Pigmentibacter sp. JX0631: one gene and its partner. The protein of the gene in region 2 interacts with the protein of the main gene of each other region in a pairwise test. Links are inferred from orthologs where the notes say so. Each region holds a gene or a part of one and is shown on either strand. Other genes may lie near its edges.

The links.
Region 1: the proteins of lpdA (region 2) and QEJ31_RS07135 interact in binary tests that used the Escherichia coli proteins (3 or more experiments, as listed by UniProt). The link is inferred for Pigmentibacter sp. JX0631 from one-to-one orthologs.

What each region holds. Positions count from the first base shown.
Region 1 is NZ_CP123622.1:1,631,686-1,638,356, reverse strand. Bases 3,130-6,170 are described here. They hold QEJ31_RS07135 (UvrD-helicase domain-containing protein), read right to left. Parts: upstream 5,794-6,170; coding sequence 3,466-5,793; downstream 3,130-3,465. Other genes in these bases: QEJ31_RS07130 (N-acetyltransferase), read right to left, coding at 5,826-6,170; rpe (ribulose-phosphate 3-epimerase), read right to left, coding at 3,130-3,449. Also shown: QEJ31_RS07155 (2-oxoglutarate and iron-dependent oxygenase domain-containing protein), read right to left, coding at 1-410; QEJ31_RS07150 (pitrilysin family protein), read right to left, coding at 411-1,745; QEJ31_RS07145 (polyprenyl synthetase family protein), read right to left, coding at 1,747-2,742; more of rpe, read right to left, coding at 2,778-3,129; more of QEJ31_RS07130, read right to left, coding at 6,171-6,584; QEJ31_RS07125 (diacylglycerol kinase family protein), read right to left, coding at 6,610-6,671. UniProt on the Escherichia coli protein: A helicase with DNA-dependent ATPase activity. Unwinds DNA duplexes with 3'-5' polarity. Translocates on single-stranded DNA with 3'-5' polarity. Initiates unwinding more efficiently from a nicked substrate than double-stranded DNA.
Region 2 is NZ_CP123622.1:3,149,786-3,155,592, reverse strand. Bases 1-2,874 are described here. They hold lpdA (dihydrolipoyl dehydrogenase), read right to left. Parts: upstream 2,203-2,874; coding sequence 799-2,202; downstream 1-798. Other genes in these bases: yihA (ribosome biogenesis GTP-binding protein YihA/YsxC), read left to right, coding at 2,326-2,874; QEJ31_RS13665 (dihydrolipoamide acetyltransferase family protein), read right to left, coding at 1-750. In the rest of the region: more of yihA, read left to right, coding at 2,875-3,009; QEJ31_RS13650 (tRNA (cytidine(34)-2'-O)-methyltransferase), read left to right, coding at 2,993-3,619; QEJ31_RS13645 (hypothetical protein), read left to right, coding at 3,805-4,791; QEJ31_RS13640 (hypothetical protein), read right to left, coding at 4,794-5,285; QEJ31_RS13635 (HAMP domain-containing sensor histidine kinase), read left to right, coding at 5,499-5,807. UniProt on the Escherichia coli protein: Lipoamide dehydrogenase is a component of the glycine cleavage system as well as of the alpha-ketoacid dehydrogenase complexes.

The sequences.
Region 1 (6,671 bases), 1.5 Mb from region 2 along the record:
AGTTCCAAAAATAAATTTTTAAAATGAGGTAACTCATTTGTTGGCCATATATTTTTTGCAGATATTTTTTCAAGAGATCTATCTGCAAAATGTTCCCTACCTATATGCCAAAATTCTTTTAAATCACCTTTATCGCTATTTTTTGCATGCTCTATGCCAAAAGAAACATAACCTCTTTGGCCAAGTCCATCAGCAGCTGAATAATTCTTTTTTATTTGTAATGATAAATCAAATAATTGTTTAGCTTGTTCGTAACAATTATCAATTAAAGTATTTTCTATTTCATGGTCTTCAACAATAACAAAGCCAAATTCTTGTATTGCTTTTCCAAAATTTATTATGAAATTATTTTTATCTCTATCTGAACCTTTAATATATTCTTCAATGCTAGTAATAGGAACCTGTTTCATTTAAATTTCCTTAATATTATCAAATACGCTTAATAGTTTTTCTACCTGATCTCGTTTTTTTCTAGCTTTGGGACCTATTAAAACAAAACCTCTTCTAGCAGAGCCAAAAACTTTTTTCGCAATTTTTAAAACTAAATCGGGAGTTATAGATTGAACTATTTTAATTTCATCATCAACTGATAAGTTTGAATCCATAAAATATGCGGTAGCTTCTCTATTTAGTAAACGGAAAGGAGTTTCTTTAATTTGTTTTAAATCAAAATTATAACGAAACTTTATATGATTAACTTCTGATTCTAAAGGTTTTTCTGTTACTATGTTTTTTAATTCAACAGATAGCTTTTCAAGTAGTTCATTTATTTTATCTTCTGAAACAGTAGCATCAATACTGAAAGTTCCAATTTCTTTAAAAAATTGTGTATCACAACTAATATCATAAACTAATCCATATTTTTCTCTTATATTTGCTGGTAGCCTGGTACAAATACCATCATCAAGTAATCTTTGGAGAAAAGTAATTAATACAATTTCTTCTGTTAATCCACCAGATGTTGGAAAAATAATTTTTATAGCAAATTGATTATCAGGATTATTTTGTAAGCATAAAGCATTTTGCGGTTTTTTTAATTGCGATAATTGAGGGATGAAGTTATCTGCAAATATTCTATTTGGATTAGAATTATTATTATGTTCCCAAATATGACCGAAATATTTTTCAACATAATTTGTAACTTCTTGTTCAGATTTAGAGGTACAAATTGTTAGAACACATCTTTCAGGGGTGTAAAAATCCCGTCTTTTAGCTGAGAGCTCTTTTTCTGAGATTTTTTTAACAATATGCTCACTACCAATAATAGGGTTACCTAAAGGATGATTTGCAAATAATGTAGACATTGATAAGGATTCTGTATCAATACTATCACCGGCTTCATTAAAATCAGAAGCCATTTCTTGTAAAATAACTGATCTTTCTATTTCTAAATCAGCATAATTGGGGTGTAAGAAAAAGTCAGAAAAACATTCAATCGCTTCTAAAGTTTTTTCTGAGTCTCCCTTTATCCAATAAGAAGTGTGTTCAACGCCTGTCATTGCATTTGTTTCACTACCAAAAGACTCCATTGCTTTAGCTAATTCAAGTGAATTAGGATATTTTTTAGAGCCACGAAACATCATGTGTTCTAGAAAATGAGAAACTCCATTTGTTTCTTCTATTTCATCACGAGCACCAGTATTAATATGCATTGAAATTTCAAAATTAACAGTGTCTGGAGTATGGCAATAAAAAAATTGCAGACCGTTTTTTAATGTTTTTTTGTTTATTTTATATGTAAGCATTTTAATTCTTTCTATTTAAAACAAAATAAGTAATTTGATTTAAAGCATCTAAAGCTAATTTTTGTTTTTCAGAAAGTATTAATAATTTTGCTATTTCATTTAGAGCGTCTCTTGCTTTTTGAGAATAGAGTTCAGCTAAATTAAAAGACTTTTCTAAACCACCACATTCTTTTACATGAAGAAGTAACTTTGATTTTTCTTCTGAAGATATTTTCCCATTTTCTAAAACTGATGAAACAATAATATCAAGATTTTTATTTTCAGATTGAAGAGAATATATTAAAGGTAAAGTAACTTTTCCTTCTAATAAATCAGTTACTACAGGTTTACCTAGTAGTTCTTCGTTTCCTTCATAGTCAAGACAATCATCAAAAATTTGAAATGCAAATCCTAAAAATTTACCAAAATTTGCAAAATGTGTTGCCAACTCTTGGGAAGTATTTTTTAAGTAGCAAGGAGTTTTTGCACTCGCTTGAAATAATATAGCTGTTTTTCCTGCAACAACTCGCTCATAATCAGATAAAGAAGTATCTTTTTTCCAAAGTAATTCTAATTGAAATAATTCGCTTTCACTCATAAAACGAATGCATTCAGCAAAATCATCAATTAATTCTAAAGATCTAGTTTTGACCATCAGTCTACATGCAGCAGAATAGATTAAATCTCCGGATAATACAGCCGTTTCATCGCCCCAAATGGAATTTACTGTCGGTTTATTTCTTCTTAAGGAAGAATTATCAATGACATCATCGTGCAAAAGGCTTGCAGTATGGATATATTCACATACTGAAGCTATTGGAAATTTAAATTCCCCTTCATAATCTATTAATTGAGAACACAATAAAAATATGGCTGGTCTTATTCTTTTACCACCAGAAGAAAAAATGTGTGATAAGACTTGATTGGTAGGTTTATTAGGTGTGAGAAGATATTCTATCAGTTTAGATTCTAGTATTTCTAAATCATTTTTAATTGTAGCATAAAATTTAGGTAACATGTTTTTTATTTAATTCCATCTCTATTTAAATTGCTTTAAAGTTTTGTTATTGAGGCTTTTTTAATTTTAAGAATTGCTTCAGTATAATTCTCGTAATTAAAAACTGCCCCACCAGCAACAACAATATCTGTTCCTAGTTGTCTCAAAAGGTAGACATTTTCAGAATTAACTCCTCCATCAACCATAATATCATACTTTAAATCGTTATCTTTTTTATATTTTGCAAGTGCAGAAATTTTTTTGTGAACCAATGGAAGATGCATTTGTCTAGAAAAACCTGGATTTACAGACATGATTGTTATTTGATCTAAGACAGGCAAGAGATATTCTATAGTATTCCAATTTGTTCCTGGATTTAAGGCGATGCCTGCTTTTTTACCTGTTTCCTTAATTTTCATACAAATTCGGTGAGGATGAATAGCAGATTCTTGGTGAAAAGTTAAAATATCAGCCCCAGCATTTAAATAATCTTGAAAAACACTATCTGGATTTGTTACCATAATATGTACGTCTAATTTCATATTAGTAATTTTACGCATTTGTTCAATAAATGGTATACCTATAGTTAATAATGGTACAAAGTGGCCATCCATAACATCAAAATGGATGCTATCAGCACCACTTTCTTCAAGTCGTTTAACTTCTTCTTCTAAACGCATTAAATTTCCAGCAGCAATTGAGGGTGAAACTTTTATTTCTGATTTCATTTAAATACCTTTTATATTAAATGGGATTAACATAGGTGTGAATTAAGGTTTTTTCACCAACATTATTTTTTTCAAATTTGATTTTCAATCTATATCCCTGTGAACTTTTTTCTATCTCTCTAATTATACCCTCACCAAATACTTTATGAGTGACTCGTTGTCCTTTTCTCCAAATATGTTCTTCATTTCCAGATTCAATTTTTTGTTCATTTAAAAGTTCATCACCTTTAAATATTCTCGGTTTATCAATAAATTTATTTGTGCTTGATATTTTACCAAATTCTTTTTTGATATTTCCAGTATGATCTAGGATATCGATATATTTTTCTGGTATTTCGCTAATAAAACGGCTTTCTTGAGCAGGTAAAAAATCTTTATACCTATTTTTTTTGCAATTTGTTATCACTAAATTGTTTTTAGCCCTAGTGACTGCTACATACATTAAACGACGCTCTTCTTCAATTGCTTCAGGTGAATCCAAGGAATTTTGATGTGGCAATACTCCTTCTTCCAAACCCGCTAAAAATATATTTTGGTATTCAAGTCCTTTAGCGGAATGAATTGTCATTAGAGTAATTGCATTTGCACTGCCTTGTTGCACATTATAAACTGTTGGCTCAATAGTAAGCATAGCTTGTTCAATAAAAAGACTTAATTTTTCTAACCCATTTTTTTCTTCAAGCAGTTCTTCATTTTCAGTGTTTTCAAATTCTATAAGAGCATTTTTTAATTCTATAACGTTTAGCCAGCGTTCATCAAAATCTTCAGGATGAGTAGATTTAAGATAAATTTCAAAATTAATATCAGAAACAATTTGAGCTAAAGTAACTGAAGGTTTGTTATGTTCTAAAATGTTATTTTTCCATTTTTGATAATTCATTATGAAATCTTTTACACCAGATAAAGATCGAGATAAATCATTTTCTAAAGTTCCATAAACTACTTCTGTAAGCGTTTTTAACATACTTTCATTTTTCTGAAGTGATAGTTCTTTTAATTTTTGAACAGCTTTTTCTCCAAAACCTCGACGCGGTGTATTTATTATTTTTAGAAGAGATGCTTCGTCAGTAGAGTTTATTATTAATTTTAAATAAGCCAATAATATTTTAATTTCTGCACGTTCATAAAACCGAACTGAGCCATAAATAATATAAGGTAACATTCTTCTTCTTAGTTCATCTTCTAAAGAACGGCTCTGCGCATTTGTTCGATATAAAATACAAAAATTAGAGAAAACTTCATTATTTTGGACTGCAGAATATATTTCATTAGCAATATATCTTGCTTCAGAATAGGGGTCTTCACATGATTTGAACTTAATTTTTGTGCCATTTATTTTATTAGTAAAAATAGTTTTATCGGCTCTTTTGTAATTGTTTTTTATAACGCTTGTTGCAGCTCCAATTATTTTATCAGAGCTTCGATAATTTTCTTCTAATTTGAATACTTTAACATTTTTATATTCTTTATCGAAATTAAGAATAAAAGAAGGCTCAGCTCCACGCCAAGAATAAATACTTTGGTCATCATCTCCAACTATAAATAAGTTATTGGTATGAGAACATAAAATTTTTATTAATTTAAATTGTATAGGGTTTGTATCTTGAAATTCATCAATTAAAAAATACTTAAAACGATTTTGCATTGATTGTAAAACGGAATTATTATTTTCTAATAATTTATACATTTCTAATAATAAATCATTAAAATCCATAGCGTTTTGTTTTTTTAAATTTCTTTGATATAAATCATATACCTTTTGAATGAGTTCTGGGTCGTAGTATTCGCCAAATTGTTTTAATTGGTATTGATTTTCTTTAGTGATAATATCAGCATTATTTTTTATTTCTCTTAAATATTCTTCAGGAGTTAATCCTAAATTTTTAATTTTATCAATTTTAGATTTTACTGTACTTACTGATAACAATTTATCTGGAATATTTAATTGTTTTAATAAATCTTTTAACAAACTTTTTTGATCATTATCATCAAATATTGTAAAACCTGGCTGAAATCCGGCTTGGGAGGAATATATTCTTAGAAAACGCGCACAAAATGAATGAAAGGTTGAAATAATTAAATTCTTTGTATTACGTTCTCCAATATATTCATTGATTCTTTCTTTCATTTCTTTAGCGGCTTTGTTGGTAAAAGTGACTGCTAAAATAGATGAAGCTGGAACTTTTTCTATTGTTATTAGCCAACCTATTCTTGAACAAATAACTCTAGTTTTACCACTTCCTGCTCCAGCATAAACAACAGCCGGCCCATCTTTATGAATACAAGCTTGGTATTGAGCTTTATTTAATAATGATAGATCAAGTGAGGTTAATTCTTTAAGCATTGAAGTTTCCTATATATATTGACAGAAAAATATCATTTCTTTTTTTTAGATTTTTTCTTTTTACGTTTTGCAGTTTTATTTTTGTTAGGTTCATTTTTACTATTTATATTTTTCCTTTTAAGATTTTTCACGGCTGCTAGCCCTGATGAACCTATAGCTAGTCTTCTAATTTTTTTCAAATACTGTTCTTCAAGAGCCGCTGCCCGAGATTTATGTAACAAATCAGAATATAAAGGGTTATTTTCAATATTAGAAGTTAAAAAGACATGCTGATGTTCTTGATCAAAACCTTTCTTTTTGAAGAATTGGACAGCTCTATTATTGCTTGGATCTGTATCAGCCATAATAATTCGAACACCTTCATTTTCAACAAAGGCTTCAACAACTTTATCTATTAGCTTGCTTGCAACGCCTTCCCTTTGCCAGTTTGGGTGTGCACAAAGCCAGACAATATAGCCGTAGCTCCAAGCCGTTCCTGGCTTTGACATGACTGTGCCAAGAACAAATCCTACAATTCTTTCGTCTTCAGCATCTATTCCTTTTTGAAAGTCATCATTTTCTGCTACTAAGCAATAATCACCGTCTGTATTGAACATGCTTGTAACTTCATATTCATCCCATCCTCTGTAGAGCATAGGCCATAAATCAGCTCTAAAACACGTTTCCCCAAGGTTATATGCTTCGGCTAGATCTTGAATTTCCATCTCTCGAATAGAGAAACTGCGTTTTGAATCAACATTTTTCTTTTCTTCTTTTGCCTCTTCTCTTTCCTTTTTTTCTTTTGCAGTCATAAATACCCTTTTTAACTAAATAATCTTATTTAGCTATTTCATAAGGGGAGCAAAACACAAAATTTGGTCCCATTTCAATCTCAATTT
Region 2 (5,807 bases):
AAATTTATCTTTAAATTTTGCACGCACATCAACTATTTTTTGCAGATCAATTTCAATTACTGAAGTAACATGTGGACTTGTTCTTTTACTCATTACCATATGTTCTGCAATTTTCTTACGCATTCCAGTCATTGGTACACGATTTACTCTTACACCATCAACAATTCCCTCAGAACCACCACCTGTTGATTTGAGATGATCTGAACTCGCCTTTGCAGCAGGAGCAGTAGCAGCTGCTGCCGCAGAAGCGACTAATGGAGAAACTGTTTTAGATTCTAATGCAGCAAGGACATCGTTTTTAACAATTTTGTTACCTTCACCAGATCCCTGTACTTTGGATAAATCTAAAGCGTGTTCTTCTGCCATTTTTCTTGCTAAAGGACTCGCATAAACTTTTTGAGTACCATCATTACTTGTCTCAACATCTTTGCTGGCAACTTGAACAGTTTGTTGCGGTTGTTTTGTTACTTTTTCTTCTTTTGGAGCTTCAGCTACTGCACCCGGAGTTGCAGCATCATCAATGACCGCAACTACAGAATTTACACTAACCGTTTCGCCTTCTTTTGCTAAAATTTGGACAAGAACGCCAGTAACAGGAGATGGAATTTCTGTATCTACCTTGTCTGTAGATATTTCAAATAAAATTTCTTCTCTCTGAACTTTCTCACCTAACTTTTTATGCCAGCGGGTTAGTGTTCCTTCTTGAATAGATTCACCCATTTGAGGCATAAGCACATTCTGAGTTGCCATATACAAACATCCTTTTCGTATCAGTTTTTTAAATCAAAAATGAATATATTATATATTAATTGGATGTCCCATTGCAGTGTGAGCAGCTTCTTTTATAACTTCAGACACAGTTGGATGTGGATGAATGGTATGAGCCAACTCTTCAATAGTCATTTCCAAATTGTTACCTAATGCAAATTCTGAGATCATTTCACTTGCTTTTGGATTTACAATATGAACGCCTAAAACTTCACCATATTTCGAATCAGTTAATATTTTTACAAAACCATCAGCAACATCATCAATATGTGCTTTTGCAATTGCTGAAAATGGGAACTTAGCTGATTTGTATTCTCTGCCAGCTTTTTTTAATTGATTTTCAGTATATCCAATACTTGCAATTTCTGGATAAGTATAAATTGCAGCAGGATTAGTTAAATAATTAATTGGATGACGTTTTTTCCCAACAATGATATCAACTGCAAATAATGCTTCAGCAGAGCCCGTGTGAGCTAATTGTGGCGTTGGAATGACATCACCTACTGCATAAATACCGGGAACATTTGTTTGATAAGTTTTCAAATCAACCGCAATAAACCCACGTTCATCTAGCTTAACACCAACTTTTTCTAACCCAATATTTTCAACATTAGGTGCACGTCCAACACTTAACAAGACTTTTTCATAAACCCGGGGAGAGTTTTCTCCTTCAATCATAACTTCAACTTTGTTACCTTTAGCAGTCACAGATTTTGTCTTAGTGCTTGTTAAAATTTCACAATTTTGTTTTTTTAATGCCTTAGTTAATTCAGCTGCAGTTTCATGATCTTCTGTTGGACAAATTTGATCTGCCATTTCTAAAACTGTTACCTTGGTTCCATAACGGCCATAAGCTGAAGCAAATTCGCATCCAATTACTCCACCACCTAGAACTGCCATAGTTTCAGGAACTTTATCCCATGCCCAAATTTCTTCGGAGGTGACAATATTTTTTCCATCAACTTTAATATGTGATAAATGGCGAGCTCTACTGCCAGTCGCAATTAATATATTCTTGCAAGTATAAGATGTTTTTTTCCCATCAGCTGTAACTTCTACTTGTCCTTTCCCAGTAATTGTTCCAAAACCACGAAGGACATCTACTTTATTTTTTTTCATTAAGTAACTGACACCACTAGTCATTTTCTTAACAATTTCATCACGTCTTTTATTCACTTGTGGGAAATCAAGTTCAGCTTTATCTGCACCAGCTATTTTAACTCCGTAGCTTGCAAATTTTTTAGCTTTATCAAACATGAGTGCTGATTGCAGCATTGATTTTGCAGGGATACAGCCAACATTCAAGCAAGTTCCCCCAAGGGTTTGATCTTTTTCTATAATTGCCACTTTTAAGCCAAACTGTGATGCATAGACAGCACCTTCATAACCAGCTGGACCACTTCCAATAACAATTAAATCATAATTCGTAGACATTAAATTTTTTCCTCCAAAGATATTAATCCTAAAAATATCCTAAAAAGACACTTGGAATCTCCCGCTGTTTGTATGTAGTCTTGCCCATCGTAAAACGCAACCTCGGGAAAGGAAAAGTCCCCCATGCGCGAGATTAAACTACCAAATCAAGATTTTATATTGTCTTTATCAGAAAAGAAAACCCCCCTGCGAATTGATTTTATTTGTTCGGGGCTTAAGAACTCAGATTTACCCCCATCTTCCGCGCCAGAATTCGCATTGGTTGGTAGAAGTAATGTTGGAAAAAGTTCTTTAATAAATTTTGTCGGAGGACAAAAACAACTCGCTAGAGTAAGTAATACTCCTGGGAGAACTCAAACTATTAATTTATTTTCAGCTGAAAAAGGTACTTTTTTTCTTGTTGATCTTCCGGGTTATGGCTATGCAGAATCAGCACTAACAACCCAAGCTCATTGGGAAAAAGAAATGCAAAATTTCTTTGAAGAAAGAACAGGACTTTTTGCAATCTTTATTTTAATTGATATTCGTAGAGATATTCAACCAGAGGACGAAAATTTATCTCGTTGGTTTCAAAAACTAGGGTTAAAAGTTATTTGTATTCAAACAAAATGCGACAAAGTACATAAAAGCAAATGGCAACAATTAAGAGAAATTCATGCAAAAAAACTCGCACTGCATCCAAGCCAAGTAATTACAACAAGTTCTGACAAAAAATTGGGTTTAAATGATATATTTAAAAATATTTCAGGAATGCTTGATGCACTAGAAAAAGATTTAGAGGATGAAGAAAATGACATCCCACAATGAGCCTGAGTACACTGGTAAACTCATGTATCAATTAGGTGAAACTTTATTAGATAAAGATGATATAATTATTCAGTCTAAACCTAAACTTTCCTTTGATAAACAAGGTTATTTATATCCAGAAGTGAAAGAAGAATTATTAAAATTTCACCCTGAAGTGGTTCTTTATTGCCCGCAAATTCCTCCAAATACAGGAACAATTGCCCGCATGTGCGCCGCCTTTAGTTGCACTCTCCATCTTATTGAACCGATGGGGTTTCATATCACTGAAAAAGCTTTACGCCGTGCAGGTCTTGACTATTGGGAACACGTTTCAGTTTACTTACATAAAAGTTGGGATTTATTTTTATCGACAAGAAAAAAAAGAAGAATCATTTTTGTCGAAACTGGTGGCAATAAATCTCCATATGATTTTCAATTTCAGCCAGGAGATTTACTTGTTTTTGGGGCTGAAACTTTTGGAATCCCGAAAGAGGTTATGCAAAAAGAAATATCGCAAGGAAATGCTGAGATTGTAACAATACCAATGTTTAATACGGGAGTAAGAAGTTTAAATCTTTCCAATACTGTTTCTATAGTGATGTACGTAGCAATTGCAAAAATCCAAAGTTGATATTTTTTGAAATGAATTGACATATTTTATTTTTTTTAATATTTTTAATTATAAAATTTTGTTTTGATTAGGATTTTTTCCTATCTGTCCCAAGTTCTAGTTTATTCCTTGTTTTTTTAATTCATGCTTTATTCTTTTATTACTATATTTCAATTATGTTTATTCTTCATTATTGGGAGAAAATTATGGTTTTTAACAGTATATCAGATAAATTAATTCCCATTCAAATTAAAGGTGTAGGTAAGGTTGGTTGTGCTGTGTTAAAAAATCTAAATAAAAATGAATTTAAGGTAACAGAGGCGTCTGATTCTAAATCAACAATTAGTGATCCAACTGGTTTAAACATTTCTGAAATACTAAATATTAAGGAACACGAAAAAAAAAACCTAAATGTATATATCTCTAGCAATAATTTTTATGACTTTCTTGATACTGCAAATAGACCAAATATAATAATTGACTCACAAGAAACAAAACTTTTAAATTCCCACAATAATTACAATTTTTACGAAAAAATATTAAGAGAAAATAACAAAGTTATTTTCTCTGCAAGAGATACATTATTTTATGGAATTGATATTTTACTCACAGAATATTCAAAAAATATAGGAATCAATGCTGCCTTAAATGGAATAGGAAGATATCTGCAAAGTAATTTAGAATTACTCAGGAACAAGTGTTTGTCCTTTAGCGCAAATTGTCATCCAGTAAGTACATTTTTAATTGAGCTGATAGAAAAAGGAGAGAGTTTAGAAAATGCAATAAATTTTGGGAAAGAAAAAAGAATTTTTGAATATTCTATTGAAGACGAATTAATTGCTAAAAATGCCTTTATTTCTATTAATATAGCAGCAAATGCAATATTTGGGTATAAATATGATTCTTCTATTTTTCTCCAAAATTTAAAGGAAATTGATCCAGATCTTATCCGTTACAGAAAAGCTAAAGGAAAAACAACACGCCTAATTTGCTCTGCACAAGCTGAAGGTGCAATTCATTTATCATACCTTGAAATTGAAGAGCACTCCCCACTTTATTGCTCATCTGATTGCGTTTCATATTCGTTTAATTTAGGCCGTGAAAAAACTCATGTTGTTAGAGGAAATGGAGTTGGGCCCTTGCAAACTGCTTTAGCCATTTTTGAAGATTTAAATTATTTAAAAAATATATAAAACTATTCTATTATTTTTAAATCGAAAAGGCCAAGATTTCCATTTTGATAAAACACCCTTATTTGCCAATCTCCCGTCATAAATAGTTGCATATTATCAAGCTTAAAACAGCCTAGTTGTATTTCAGATGAGGCTTTGGATCTTATATTACTTGGTATATCTGTTTTTTCAATCGTTGGAGGCTGACTTCCATGCCCCATATCAGGCATATACAAGTCTATTTTATCAACAATTTGATGATCTTGTACGCACAAAATGGATTGACTCATATTTTTTGAATTTGGTTTCGAAAAAAACTGCAGAATACCAAACGCTTTTTGGTTATGGTTAGGAGACAAATTTTCAACATTTCCTGATTTTTTATCATATGTTGCTAAATGCATAGAAATTTCAATTAAAGGTTTCGTTTCACCTTTTTTAAAAAATAATAAAACTAAAGCAATAACAGCAACAATGATACCTAATAATAAGAATATTTTAGTAAAATTCGACATTCATAACTCCTAGTAACAAAAAAAACTATTCAAAACATTAAACTTTTAACTTTCAAAACGAAAAAAAGAAAGGAGCAAACTCTATCATAGTGCAACAAATCATTGCGCTAAAAAAGCTTTTTCAATAATAAAACTTGGTAAATATCTTAAGGTAAGCTAAAGATACTATCTGACTAACAGAAAAGCTAGTTAACAATTAAGATTAGGTAAAAAATGGATTTTAAACAATTTATACAAAAGGTTAAGTGTTTTTTATTTGACTACAGTTTTCCTGACGAAGAAAGAACAAAATTATTTTGGCTGATTCATTTACGCTGGATAGCAATATTTTTGTTATTAATACTTCTGTACTTTGTTATAAAATTTGAATGGATACAACCACAATTTATTCTTTTATACATTCTAACGCTGTTAAATTTAAGTATTTTAAATATGGGGGCATTTTTTCTAGCGCATAAATTAAAAATTATCTCCATTAATTTCGTTTTTTTTCAGCTTACTTCAGATCTCTGTGCAATTACA